Regions from separate parts of the Kitasatospora sp. NPDC091335 genome, predicted to be linked through region 1. Evidence: riboswitches for the same ligand, from Rfam matches in the RefSeq annotation. Region 1 holds a riboswitch; each other region holds the start of a gene.

What was found. A riboswitch is a leader RNA that binds a small molecule or an ion and turns the genes downstream of it on or off. The one in region 1 is predicted to bind cyclic di-AMP.
Region 2: it holds a riboswitch for cyclic di-AMP, as region 1 does, so the genes downstream of both, ACIQOW_RS23065 (transglycosylase family protein) here and ACIQOW_RS33880 (transglycosylase family protein) in region 1, are expected to answer to the same signal.
Region 3: it holds a riboswitch for cyclic di-AMP, as region 1 does, so the genes downstream of both, ACIQOW_RS02430 (NlpC/P60 family protein) here and ACIQOW_RS33880 (transglycosylase family protein) in region 1, are expected to answer to the same signal.

What each region holds. Positions count from the first base shown of each region.
Region 1 covers NZ_JBIVUM010000022.1:7,182-11,636, reverse strand. The annotation lists gene ACIQOW_RS33890 (SDR family NAD(P)-dependent oxidoreductase) at 1-213, opposite strand, end outside; gene ACIQOW_RS33885 (cytochrome P450) at 470-1,810, shown strand; cyclic di-AMP (ydaO/yuaA leader) riboswitch at 2,031-2,196, shown strand; gene ACIQOW_RS33880 (transglycosylase family protein) at 2,202-3,107, shown strand; gene eno (phosphopyruvate hydratase) at 3,362-4,455, shown strand, end outside.
Region 2 covers NZ_JBIVUM010000011.1:14,204-18,658, reverse strand. The annotation lists gene ACIQOW_RS23075 (LacI family DNA-binding transcriptional regulator) at 1-249, shown strand, start outside; gene ACIQOW_RS23070 (hypothetical protein) at 349-549, opposite strand; gene ACIQOW_RS23065 (transglycosylase family protein) at 839-2,215, opposite strand; cyclic di-AMP (ydaO/yuaA leader) riboswitch at 2,202-2,362, opposite strand; gene ACIQOW_RS23060 (hypothetical protein) at 2,838-3,803, opposite strand; gene ACIQOW_RS23055 (DUF397 domain-containing protein) at 4,369-4,455, shown strand, end outside.
Region 3 covers NZ_JBIVUM010000001.1:541,060-545,514, reverse strand. The annotation lists gene ACIQOW_RS02435 (NlpC/P60 family protein) at 156-1,202, opposite strand; gene ACIQOW_RS02430 (NlpC/P60 family protein) at 1,430-2,563, opposite strand; cyclic di-AMP (ydaO/yuaA leader) riboswitch at 2,574-2,727, opposite strand; gene ACIQOW_RS02425 (NlpC/P60 family protein) at 3,066-4,103, opposite strand; gene ACIQOW_RS02420 (NYN domain-containing protein) at 4,304-4,455, opposite strand, start outside.

The sequences.
Region 1 (4,455 bases):
GGCGACGTCGCTGGGGCGGCGGATGTCGCCGCAGACGCCGACGACGGGGCAGCCGGGCCGGTCGAGTTCGGCGGCGAGGTCCTCGGCGATGCCGACGTGCTGGTCCGCGATCAGCATTCCGGCGGTGCCGGCCGCGGCGAACCGACGGGCGAGGCCCGCGCCCGACCCGCCGTCGAGGACCGCGATGACGATGACTGACCCGCTGATCCGCATGGCCTGCTCCTCCCTGTGGGCGACACCGCACCGGCGCCCACGCGTATTGCGGAGGATCGTAGGCACGTCCTGACCCTCCGCAACAGTGGTTACCCCTCAGGTGACCAGGCTCACGCCCACGCTCCGGACAAGAGCTGTCCAAGAGCCGTCCACGGAGGGTCGGCACCCCGGGCCGGCACCCCGGCGGCGCACCGTCCGCGGGCAGGCGCGCGCCGTCGGGGAGGGGCGTGCCCGGCGCACCGGATACGGTCGGTCCATGCCAGCTCAGCCCGACCCCGCCAGGCCCGCCGCCGCGCCGTCCGACGCCACCGGCCCCCAGCTGTTCACCTGGGAGTTCGCCTCCGATCCGTACCCCGCCTACGCCTGGCTGCGGGAGCACGCCCCGGTGCACCGCACCACGCTGCCGAGCGGCGTGGAGGCCTGGCTGGTGACGCGGTACGCGGACGCCAGGCAGGCGCTAGCGGACGGCCGGCTGTCGAAGAACCCGGCGCACCACAGCGGGCAGGCGCACCGCACCGGCCGGGTGGGCATCCCGGGGGAGCGGCAGGCGGACCTGATGACCCACCTGCTGAACATCGACCCGCCGGACCACACCCGGCTGCGCCGACTGGTGTCGAAGGCGTTCACCCCGCGCCGGGTGGCCGAGTTCGAGCCGCGGGTGCGGCAGCTCACCGACCGGCTGATCGACGGCTTCGCGCGGCGCGGTTCGGCGGACCTGATCCACGAGTTCGCCTTCCCGCTCCCCATCTACGCGATCTGCGACATGCTGGGCGTGCCGGCCGAGGACCAGGACGACTTCCGCGACTGGGCCGGAATGATGGTGCGCCACACGAAGCCGGGCCAGGGCGGCGGTCAGCGCGGCGGCGTGGGCCGGGCGGTGAAGCGGATCCGGGCGTACCTGCTGGAGCTGATCCACCGCAAGCGCGCGGACCTCGGGGACGACCTGATCTCGGGCCTGATCCGGGCGAGCGACCACGGTGAGCACCTGACCGAGAACGAGGCCGCGGCGATGGCCTTCATCCTCCTCTTCGCCGGCTTCGAGACGACCGTGAACCTGATCGGCAACGGGACCTACGCGCTGCTGCGCAACCCCGGGCAGCGCCGGCTGCTGCAGGAGTCGGTGGCGCGCGGGGAGAGCGCGCTGCTGGACACCGCGATCGAGGAACTCCTGCGCTACGACGGGCCGGTGGAGATGGCGACCTGGCGGTTCGCGACGCAGCCGCTGACCGTCGGCGGGGTGGACATCCCGGTCGGTGACCCGGTGCTGGTGGTGCTGGCCGCGGCGGACCGCGACCCGGCCAGGTTCGCGGACGAGAACACCCTCGACCTGGCCCGGACGGACAATCCCCACCTGGGTTTCGGGCACGGCATCCACTACTGCATCGGCGCCCCGCTCGCGCGGCTGGAGGGGCGCGCCGCACTGGCCACCCTGCTTTCCCGGCTGCCCGATCTGCGGCTCGCGGAAAGCCCGGAGAATCTGCGGTGGCGAGGTGGCCTGATCATGCGTGGGCTGCGCGAACTCCCGGTGGAATTCAGTCCGGAGAGCCGCTCCCCGCACGCCCCTCCGCACGCCCCCGCCGAGCCGCCGATGCCCTGAGGTCACGCTGACGGGACGTCGTCGATCGCCCTCAGCGGTGGTGTGAACAGCCATCAATCAGGACATATCGCCGCCGTTGGTAGGCGGTCGGACACGCGCCGTAATTTATGTGTGATATCGGCGATATGAGCTTGTGATTGGTCTGATGATCTGTCTACTCTCCCTGGAGTTCGCAGCTGCGGACCTCGTACGCGGAACGCCGAATCCTGCCCGCCGCGTCACGGGAAACCGACCAGAACCCTGGGCAGGGGCGGGGGAACCAGGTTTGTTGCCGTCCCCACGGCTTGGGGTGAAGCCGCCCGAGCGGGATCTCTCCGCACACGGCGGCCGGGCCACCTCCCGGTCCGAACCCGACAGCTCACCTCGCAGGCGTACGGAGAGGGACCTCTTCATGCTGCTCGTTGGAACTGGCCGTCACCGTCGTCGCACCCAGGCCGAGAAGGCCATCGCCGTCGCCGGTGTGGCCGGCGTCGGACTCGCGATGCCGCTCCTCACCGCCACCGGCGCCTCCGCCGCACCGGTCTCCACCTGGGACGCGGTCGCGCAGTGCGAGAGCGGCGGCAACTGGAGCATCAACACCGGCAACGGCTTCTACGGCGGCCTCCAGTTCACCTCCAGCACCTGGAAGGCGTACGGCGGCAACGCCTACGCGGCGCAGGCCAACCAGGCCAGCAAGGCCCAGCAGATATCGGTCGCCGAGAAGGTCCTCGCCTCGCAGGGCCCGGGTGCCTGGCCGGTCTGCTCCCAGAAGGCCGGTCTGACCAAGGGCGGCGCCCCGGCCGCGGTCGACACCTCCTCGGACGCCAAGCAGCAGCAGGCTCCCAAGCCGCAGGCCCCGAAGCAGCAGGCCCCGAAGCACGCCAAGCCGGCCGAGAAGCCGGCCGCCCAGCAGCAGGCCGCACCGAAGCCCGCCGCGAAGCCGGTCCAGCAGGCCGCCCCGCAGCAGCAGGCGCAGCCGCAGGCCCAGGGCTTCTCCGGCAAGGCCGGCTGGGACGCCGACGCGAAGGTGTACTGGTACCAGAACAACGGCGGCTGGTACTGGACCAGCCACCAGAGCGTCTACCAGCAGTACGCCGGCCAGACCGCCGCCCAGCCGCAGGCCGCCCCGCGGGCCGCCCAGCCGGCCGCGCAGGCCGCGGGCCACGACTACACCGTCCGCGCCGGTGACACCCTGTCGACCATCGCCTCCGCCCAGGGCGTGTCCGGCGGCTGGAGCGCGCTGTACGAGCAGAACCACGCCACCGTCGGCGGCAACCCGAACCTGATCATGCCCGGCCAGGTGCTGCACCTCGGCTGAGCCGCCACGCCCGACGCGCGGAGGGGACCGGTCCTACCGGTCCCCTTCGTCCGTATTCGCCCGCTCCAGGGGGACAAGCTGGGACAAGCAGGTGAACTACCGGCGGGTAGGAGGGCCACACGCTGAGACGGAACCCAGGTCGACGTGGTCCCGGGAGCCCGGGCGGTTAGGCTCTGGTCGTAAACGACTCCGCAATCGTCCTGCTGACAGCACCCCCCGTCAGACCGGACCCTGCTTCCGCAAGGAGATGCCTCGTGCCGTCCATCGATGTCGTCGTAGCCCGTGAGATCCTCGACTCCCGCGGCAACCCCACGGTCGAGGTCGAGGTCGGCCTCGACGACGGCAGCACGGGTCGTGCCGCTGTTCCGTCGGGTGCCTCCACCGGTGCCTTCGAGGCGCTGGAGCTGCGCGACGGTGACAAGAACCGCTACTTCGGCAAGGGCGTGGAGAAGGCCGTCCTGGCCGTCATCGAGCAGATCGGCCCGGAGCTGGTCGGCTACGACGCCACCGAGCAGCGCCTGATCGACCAGGCCATGCTGGACCTGGACGCCACCCCGGACAAGTCCTCGCTCGGCGCCAACGCCATCCTGGGCGTCTCGCTGGCCGTCGCCCACGCCGCCTCCGAGGCGAGCGACCTGCCGCTGTTCCGCTACCTGGGCGGCCCGAACGCGCACGTCCTGCCGGTCCCGATGATGAACATCCTCAACGGCGGCTCGCACGCGGACTCCAACGTCGACATCCAGGAGTTCATGATCGCCCCGATCGGCGCGGAGTCCTTCTCCGAGGCCGTCCGCTGGGGCGTCGAGGTCTACCACACCCTCAAGGGCGTGCTGAAGGAGCGCGGCCTGTCCACCGGCCTCGGCGACGAGGGCGGCTTCGCGCCGAACCTGGACAGCAACCGCGAGGCCCTGGACCTCATCACCGAGGCCATCCAGAAGGCCGGCTACGTGCCCGGCCGCGACATCGCGCTGGCCCTGGACGTCGCCGCCTCCGAGTTCTACGAGGACGGCGCCTACCAGTTCGAGGGCAAGGCCCTCTCGGCGGCCGAGCTCATCGAGTACTACGCCGGGCTGGTCGCCGCCTACCCGCTGGTCTCCATCGAGGACCCGCTGGACGAGTCGGACTGGGACGGCTGGAAGGCCATGACCGTCAAGCTGGGCGACAAGGTCCAGCTGGTCGGCGACGACCTGTTCGTCACCAACCCGCAGCGCCTGGCCCGCGGCATCGAGACCGGCACCGCCAACGCGCTGCTGGTGAAGGTGAACCAGATCGGCTCGCTGACCGAGACCCTGGACGCCGTCGAGCTGGCCCAGCGCAACGGCTACCGCTGCATGATGTCGCACCGCTC
Region 2 (4,455 bases), on a different contig from region 1:
ATCCGGGCGGTGCGGCAGCGGGGACTGTCGGTGCCGCAGGACGTGTCGGTGGTCGGCTTCGACGACTCGCCGCTGATCGCCTTCACCGAGCCGCCGTTGACCACGATCCGGCAGCCGGTCGAGGCGATGGCCACGGCGGCGGTGGACGCATTGCTGGAGGAGGTCGGCGGGAACGCGGCCCAGCGCGGCGAGTTCATGTTCCAGCCGGAGCTGGTGATGCGCGGGTCCACCGGGGCCTGCGCGCGCTGAGCTCCGGCCGTCACGGCCGACGAAGGGGTCCCGGAGGGCGGGTTGCTCTCCGGGACCCCTTCGGTGTGCGCGGGACCGGCCCGTGCGGGCCGCCGGCGGTCAGCCCTCCTGGGCGTCCTGGCGGCCGACGGTGAGGCGGTTTCCGTCGGCCGCTTCGCCGGTGCGGGTCTCGGTGCGGCGGCCGCGGGCCAGGTAGTCGCGCAGGACCAGTTCGACGGCGTCCTGCGGGTTCTTGGTGCCGGAGAGCATCATCGCGTCGATCGCGAGGTTCGCGTCGAGGGTGACGGTGACCTGGGCCATGTGACTCCTCCTCGGGTGCAGAGCAGCAGCATGCCCGTTGGGGCGGCGATCCACCACGGGAATCGGCGGAACCGGGGGAGGGGACGCCGGAGCCCCCGGGGAGGAGCGACCAGACTCTCCCCGGGGGCGGCGGGTGGTCAGCGTTCGGACGACGGCTGACGGCTGACGGAGGACAGATGTCAGATGACAGATGTTGAAATCTGTCATCTGACATCTGTTACCTGTTATCTGTCATCCGTCAGAGGTTCCCTGCCGGCTGTCACCGTCGTCCGTCGGCCGTGTGCCGTCCTCAGACCCGGCCGGCGAAGTCCGGGGCCCAGTTGGCGATGTTCTGCTCGCGGACGCCCGAGCTCGGGTTGGCGGCCTCGACGTACTTGCCGTTGCCGACGTAGATCGCGACGTGGTAGACGCCGGAGTCCTTGCCGTTGTTGGACCAGAACAGCAGGTCGCCCGGCTGGAGGCTGTCCAGCGAGACGTGGGTGCTGGCGGCGGCCTGGTCGGCGGCGACGCGCGGGACGGAGACGCCCGCGGCCCGCAGCGCGGCCTGGGTCAGGCCGGAGCAGTCCCAGCCGCCGTTGCCGGTGCCGCCGTAGACGTACGCCTGACCGACCTTCGACTCGGCGAAGGAGACCGCGGCGGCCATGCTGCCGGTGGCGGCCGGAGCCTGGGTCTGGGTCTGGGTCTGGGTCTGCGGGGCGGGCTTGGCGGCCGGCTTGGCGGCCGGGGCCTGGGGCTGCGCGGTCGGCTGGGCGTTCACGGCACCGCCGTTCGCGGACTGGCCGGACTTCTGCGAGCGGTCGAACCAGGTGGAGTCCGAGCCGGACTTGGTGGCGGAGGACTGGCCGGCCTGGGCCCGCCCGTTGCCGCCGAAGGACAGCTGCTGGCCCGGGTAGATGGCGTCCGGACCCTCGGTCAGGGTGCCGCGGTTGAGCTCGTACAGCCGCTGCCAGCCGCCCTGCACGCTGTGCTCGTCGGCGATCGAGGACAGCCAGTCGCCCTCGACCACGGTGTAGTCGCCGCTCTGGGCCTGCTGCTGGCGCTTCTGGGCCCACGCGCTCCGGTTGTCGGAGTCGGCGGAGCCGGTGGCGGCCTGCGCGCCGTCCTGGGCGGGTGCGGCGGGCTTCGCGGCGGGGGCCTGGGGCTGCACGGGCTTGGCGGCCGGCTTCGCGGCCGGGGCGGCGGGCTTCGGGGTCTGCGCGGGCTTGGCGGCGGTCGAACCGGTGCCGGCACCGGTGGTGGAGCCCGCCGAGGTGTCGACGGCGGCCGGGGTGCCGCCCTTGGTCAGGCCGGCCTTGACGGAGCAGACGGGCCAGGCGCCCGGGCCCTGCGAGGCGAGGACCTTCTCGGCGACGGCGATCTGTTGCGCCTTGGTGGCCTGGTTGGCCTGCTGGGCGTAGGCGGTGCCACCGAAGGCGGCCCAGGTGCTGGAGGTGAACTGGAGACCGCCGTAGAAACCGTTGCCGGTGTTGATGGCCCAGTTGCCGCCGCTCTCGCACTGGGCGACGGCGTCCCAGGTGGAGACGGACGCGGCGGAGGCGGTGCCGGTGGTGAGGCAGGGAACGGTGAGGCCGACACCCGCGACGCCGAGGGCGGCGATCACGCGACGGGTGCGGCTGGACAGACGGTTGCCGTTGGTGGGCAGCATGAAGACGCGTTCCTCTCCCACGCCTGCGAGGTGAGCTGTCGGATTCGGGCTGGAGTTGCCCGGCCGCGCCATGGGCGCGGCTTCACCCCTAGCCCTGGACCGTTCCTGGGATCGGTCCGGGGCGACTTACCTGTGGGTCCCCCGCTCCTGCCGTGGTGCGTTTTCGCGCTGCCAGGACATCCGACGGCAGGACTCGGCGTCGCGGATGAACCGGGTTCGTGTGGTCACGAACGGGAGCACGTTAATCAGACTGAAGTTCAAACCGCAAACTCCTGTGACGCGCATCACGGTTTAGTGGAAACCGCCAAAATTGCCGTCCGCCATGATCGTAAATGATCGTTTTCGGGCAATGCTGTTGCGGAAGGCGACAACTGGCTCCGCTTCAGAAGGGGTGTGACGGGGCGTCGAGGCGAGGAATCGCGCCCCCTGGGAAGCGGCGGAGCGGCCGCGAATTCGAGCGCCCCCGCGCGCGCTGCCTATTTCCTTTCAAATAGCGCCAGATCGGACATTCCACTTCATTGACACCCCGTTGCCGACTTCCTCCCGACCGCCTCCCGAACAGGATGGGGAAACAGCACGAGGGGCCCGGAACGCACGAGCGTTCTGGGCCCCTCGGTGCGCGCGGAGCGGCGCGCGGCGTCGACTACCGTCCGGCGCGTCCCTCGACGGCCGCGTGGGCGCCACGAGCGCCCTCCACGACCCCCTCGGCCTCGGCGGCGGCCGCCGCCTCCGCCTCGGCCCGCGCCAGGTCCTCCGGGGACGGCGTGGGCAGCGCGGCCAGGTAGGTGGAGGCGATCAGCTGGCCCACCGACGGGTACGCGCCCAGCGGCGCGGCCGACGGGCAGCCGGACTCCTCGGCGGCCGTGGCGAGCAGCTCGGAGTCCGCCTCGGGGCCGATCACCAGCGGGGCCAGCGCGGGGCGCTGTGAGCCGGTGTCACGGAGGTGGTTGACGGCCGCGGCCACCGAACCGGGAACGTCGAGCGCGGCGGCGACGACCGGAACGGCCAGTCGGGCGGCCAGCAGCACACCGGTGATGCCGGCCGCGGCGGCCGCGTCCTCGCCGCCGACGGTGGTCAGGACCACGCCGTCCGCGGCGGTCGCGATGGCGAACAGCCGGGCGCGGTCGGCCCGGGCCAGTCCGGCCTCGGACAGCCGGACGTGCACACCCTCGGCCAGCAGCGGGTGCGGGCCCAGCGGGTCGGTGACGGGTGCGCCGTACTCGGCGGCGAGCGCGTGAAGCCCGGTCAGGAAGGTGTGCGGGCCGGGTACCAGCGGCACCAGGACGGGCATCGGCTGTCCGGCCTCGGCGGCCAGGCTCAGCAGCTCCGCCACGGTGCGGTCCTCGCCGCCCACGCCCTCGGTGCCATTGCCGTTGCCGGGCAGGTAGCCGACCGCGGTCCGGACGCCGTTCTGCTCGGTGCGGACGATCGAGAGGAGCTCCTCGACGACCGAGCGGGACTCGGGCCCGGCGGTCGCGGGTACGGCGAGCACCAGGGCCGGGGCGCCGGCCGGAATCTCGGGGCGCTCAGGACGACGATGGCGCCCCCGCGCACGGGAGCCTGGAGTACGGACGGGCAGTGGCGCGCCCGGGATGGCTGCGGTGCTCATGCCGGAGATCGTAGGACATCGGCCCGTCCGGCTTGCAGTCGGCTGCCGTACGGGTTTCGCGCGGCCGCGGTGCGGAGCCGGTGAGTCTCCGGCGCCGGTCCTGACGCTTTGCCTACAATCCGGACATTCCTCGCCCGATCCCCGAGTGGGCGTCAGCATTGCTCGCCATTGCTCGACGCGATCCGAGGGGGCGGGCGTTGCGCCCGTGGCGCGTGAGATGTCTCACAGTGCGCGGGTGGCTTGACAGAGGGTCACGGAGATGCGACTCCCGGCATTCGAAGATCAACATTCAGCGGGGAGGTGCTCACGGCCGGTTATCGCGCGCCCGGTGATTCCATCGGCTATGTCCGTTTACGTACCGTCAGGAGAAGGGCCCGTGAAGAGTTCGGGGCCGCGGATGAAAGGCCTCGTGCACCTGCACCGTCCCGTGCTGATGCACGTGCACTGCGGCTATCATCGCGTCAAGTGAGGCGTTGTGCCGGACCGGTACGGGGCCGGTCCGTTCGTTCGGCGGTGCCGGGGCGCCGCGCTGGACGACAACTCCGGAGCTCTTCGGGAGACTTCTATGCACGACTCGCAGGACACGCACGGCTCGTACGACACCTACAACGGGATGGCCGCCGCCGATCTCCGGGGGGTGGTCTGGCAGAAG
Region 3 (4,455 bases), on a different contig from region 1:
GCGGTCCGCCGTCCGCGCCGCGGGCGCCGCGGGGGCGGCCGGCGGCAGCGACAGCTGGGTCAGCCCGCCGGCCGCGAGCAGCAGCGCGCCGCGCCTGGACAGCGTGCGTCGGGGGCCGGAGCCGGGTATGTCGGCGGGGTCGGTCGGCGGGGTGCTCAGAGCCGGACCACCCCGGAGACCGGCATGGCGCCGACGCTCTCGTAGCGGACCCTGGCGCCCGGGCGGGGGGCGTGCACGATCACGCCGCCGCCGGCGTACATGCCGACGTGGTGCATGTCCCGGTAGAAGATCACCAGGTCTCCCGGTCGCGCTTCGGACAGGCTGATCCGCTGCCCGGCGTACGCCTGGGCCTGCGAGGTGCGCGGCAGGGTCACTCCGGCCTGCCGCCAGCTGTAGTACATCAGACCCGAGCAGTCGAACGCGTGCGGGCCGGCGGCCCCGTAGACGTACGGGGAGCCGATCATCCGCACCGCGGCGGCCAGCGCGGCCGCACCGCGCTCGGAGGCGGGCGGGGCGGTGCCGAGGTCCAGCCGGTCGGTGCCCCGGGTGGCGCGGCGCTCGGCGTCCCTGGCGTCCTGGGCGGCCAGCCGGGCCCGCTCGGCGCCGCCCAGGCCGTTCAGCAGCTTCTGCGCCTTGGCCAGCCGCTGCTGGATCTGCTGCTTGCCGTCGGCGAGCGACCGGCGGGCCTGGTCCAGCTCGGCGAGCTTGTCGGCCGCCTCGGTGCGGCGCTGGTCGAGCCGGCGCTGCCGGGTGATCAGCTCGTGCAGGCTCTCCTGCTGGCGGGCGGCGGCCTGGCCCATGGCGCGGGCGCGGGCCAGGTAGCCCTCCGGGTCGGTCGAGAGGATCAGCTGGGCCGTCTGGGTCATGCCGCCGCCGCGGTACTCCGCCCCGGCCACCGTCGCCAGGTCGCCGCGCAGCTGGTTGAGCTGGTCCTGGGCGCCGGCGATCTCGCCCTGGAGGATGGTGGTCTCGCCCTGGAGGCGCCGCTGGGCCTCCTGCGCCGCGTTGAACTTCTCGGACGCCTGCTCGGCCTCGTCGTACAGCTGCTCCACCTGCGCCTTGACGTCCTGTCGGTCGGCCGGGTCCGGGCTGCCGGGGGCGGCCTGGGCGCTGCCTCCGGTGGCCACGCCCAGCGCGGTGGCGGCGGCCGCGGTCAGCACCAGCGCCCGGGCGAGCAGTTGGGAACGACGGTGCACGGGCATGGCGGCAGCGGCTCCAATCCTGCGGCGCGGTCCCCGCCGCCGCGCCATGGTGGGCGGCCGTCGAGCGGGAGTCCGGTGGCAGACGTTAGCGAGTCCGGGCAACCGAGTCCAAACCCCTCCTAACCCGAATATTCGCCCACTAATCGGACATCAGCTCGACCTTCCGGAAAAGCCGCAGGCCCGGCCTTCCCCGAGGAAGGCCGGGCCCGGAAGCGTCCGAGCGGGGATCAGACCCGCACGATGCCGGTCAGCGGCATGTTGGTGACCGCCTCGTAGCGCACGTTCGTGCCCGTCCTGGGCGCGTGCAGCACCTGGCCGTTGCCGGCGTAGATGCCGACGTGGTGGGCGTCGGTGTAGAAGATCAGCAGGTCGCCGGGCTGGGCCTGGGAGATGTCCGTGCCGATCCGGGTGCCGGCCGAGGCCTGCGCCTGCGAGGTGCGCGGCAGCGACACGCCGGCCTGGTTGTACGCCCAGACCATCAGACCGGAGCAGTCGAAGGAACCCGGGCCGGTGGCGCCCCAGACGTACGGGCTGCCGACCTTGGAGGCGGCGTACGAGAGGGCGGCGGCACCGCGGGAGCTGCCGGCCGCGACCTTCACCGGCGCGGCGGCGGCCGAACCGGTCGAGATGTCGCTGCGGCTGTTGTCGCGCGAGGCGCGGTCGGCCTGCTGCTGCGCCTTGGCCGCTTCGGCCTTGGCGGCGTCGGCCTTGACCTTGGCCTCGGCCGCGGCCTTCTCCTCGGCCTGGCGCAGCGCCTGGCGCTCCTGCTCGGTCAGGGTGTTCAGCAGGTCCTGGGCGGCCTTCAGCTTGCCCTGGACGTCCTGCTTGGCGGTCTTCAGCTGCTGGGTGGTGGACTCCAGCTCGGCGAGCTTGCCCTGGGCCTCGTTGCGGTCCTGGTCGAGCTTGCGCTGCTGCTCCTGGAGCTCCTTCAGCTGACCCTTCTGGGTCGCACCGGCCTGGTTCAGCGCACCGGCCTGGGTGAGGAAGCCCTCCGGGCTGGAGGAGAACATCAGCTGGACGGTCGGCGAGATGCCGCCGTTGCGGTACTGCTCGCCGGCGATCTCGGCCAGGCCGCCCTGGAGCTCGGTCACCTGGGACTGCTGACGGGCCACCTGGTCCTGGAGGCCGGAGACCTGCTTCTCCAGCTCCTGCTGCTTGGCCTGGGCGGCGTTGTAGTTCTCGGTCGCGACCTCGGCCTGCTCGTTGAGCTGGTCGACCTGCTCCTTGACCTGTTCCTTGGTCGGCTGCGGGTCGGCGTGGGCGCCGGACTGCGCGGAGAGGGCGACGGCTGCGGCGGCGACTCCGGTCAGGATCGAGACGCGGGCGCGGCCGGCGGGCTTGGGACGACGATGGGACGCCACGAAGGCGGACTCCTTCTTCCTACGGCCGCCTACCGGGTGAGCTGACGGGTTCGGGCCGGAAGCATGCCCTACGACGCCTCACGGCCGTTCCACCGGCCGACCTGGCGCCGATTCACCCCGGAGGAACGTGGTTCCCCGGCTCCGCTCCGCAGCGCCCCCACGAACTGGGCTCCCCTGTCGGGCAGTCGCTTCGACCTGCCCCGCTGCCTTGCGAACTCGACGGAAACCACCGCCGCCACCCTGGCTGGGCGATCGAGAGTGCGGTGGTTCAGGGCACGACCCTAGTAACTGAACCGTGATCGGTTCAAATCCTTGTCAGAAAAAAGACAGAAGATTGCCAAAGTTCTTTTGTGAAAATGACCGATGGTGACCACTGCCACACGTAAGGCTGATCAGTTCTCACCATGCGGTCACGAAACGCCGAAAACCCGAACGCCACCCCCACAAGGGGGTGGCGCTGATCACAGGTCCGGGAAAGGGGCCCCTCCGGCGTGTCGGGCCGTCAGACCCGGCGGATGGTGTTGATCGACATCGCGTCGGCCTTCATCACCTTCACCACGTCGCCGGTGTGCGGCGCGTGGACCACCATGCCGTTGCCGATGTACATCCCGACGTGGTGCATGTCGTTGCCGTAGACCACCAGGTCGCCCGGCTGGGCCTGGTCCAGCGAGGGCACCTTGGTCCCGTAGTGGCCCTGCTCCTGCGAGGTGCGCGGCAGCGAGACGCCGGCCTGGCCGTACGCCCAGACCATCAGGCCCGAGCAGTCGAAGGTGGTCGATCCGGTGGCGCCCCACACGTACGGCGAGCCCTGCTTGCCCATCGCCTTGGACACCGCCACCGCCGCGAGGCCGCCGGCCGGCGGCAGGCTGCCGAGGTCGACCCGGTCGCTGCCGCGCGAGGCGCGGTCCTCCTGCGTCTGCTGGGCCCGCAGCGCGGCTCGGTCGGCGGCGCTGAGCGAGTTCAGCAGGTCCTGGGCGGCCTTCAGCTTGGTGTTGACGTCCGTCTTGGCCTGGTTCAGGTCCTTGGTGGTGCTCTCCAGCGAGGCGAGCACGGTGGCCGCCTCGGTCTTCTGCTGGTCCAGCCGGCGCTGCTGGTCCAGCAGCCCCTTGAGCGCCTCGGCCTGGCTGGTGCCGGCCTGCTGGATGGTGGAGGCCTTGTCCAGGTAGCCGGACGGGTCGGAGGAGAGCATCAGCTGGACGGACGGGTCGATGCCGCCGGTGCGGTACTGCTCGCCCGCCACCTCGGCGAGGCCGCCCTGCAGCTGCGTCATCTGCTCCTGGCCGCGGGCCACCTGGTCCTGGAGCTGGCCGGACTGCTTGCGCAGCTGGTCGGCCCGCTCCTTGGCGCCGTTGTACTTCTCCGCCGCCTGCTCCTGCTCCTCCTGGAGCTGGTCGATCTGCGCCTTGACGTCCGACTTGTTCGGCTGCGGCGCGGCGTGCGCGGCCACCTGGGCGGAGAGGGCGACCGCGGTCGCAGCGGCGGCGGTGAGCACGGAGATCCGTGCGCGGCTCGGCTGCTTGGGACGGCGGTGGGATGCCAAGGGTCCGGCTCCTTCTTCCATCGGACTCACCTGATGGGGTGAGATTCCGGAAAATAGGTTTGACGCCAGACCCTAGTGAACATCTACCCGTTCTGCTACTCCCCCGTAGGCGTGAAATCCGGTTCCCACGCTGACGTCACAAGACCCGCACACCCGCTCGGAACCACCCCTGACCAGGCATCATTCCATCCGGTCCGGACTCAGGGCCGGGCCAGTCTGTTCAGCAGCAACACCGAGGCCACGGGGCGCGCGCCGGCCTTCCGCACGCCCTCCGCGACCTCCCGGTCGGTGGAGACCACCACCACCGGACGGCCCTGCGGCTCGGCCCGCACCAGACGGCGGATCAGCTCGT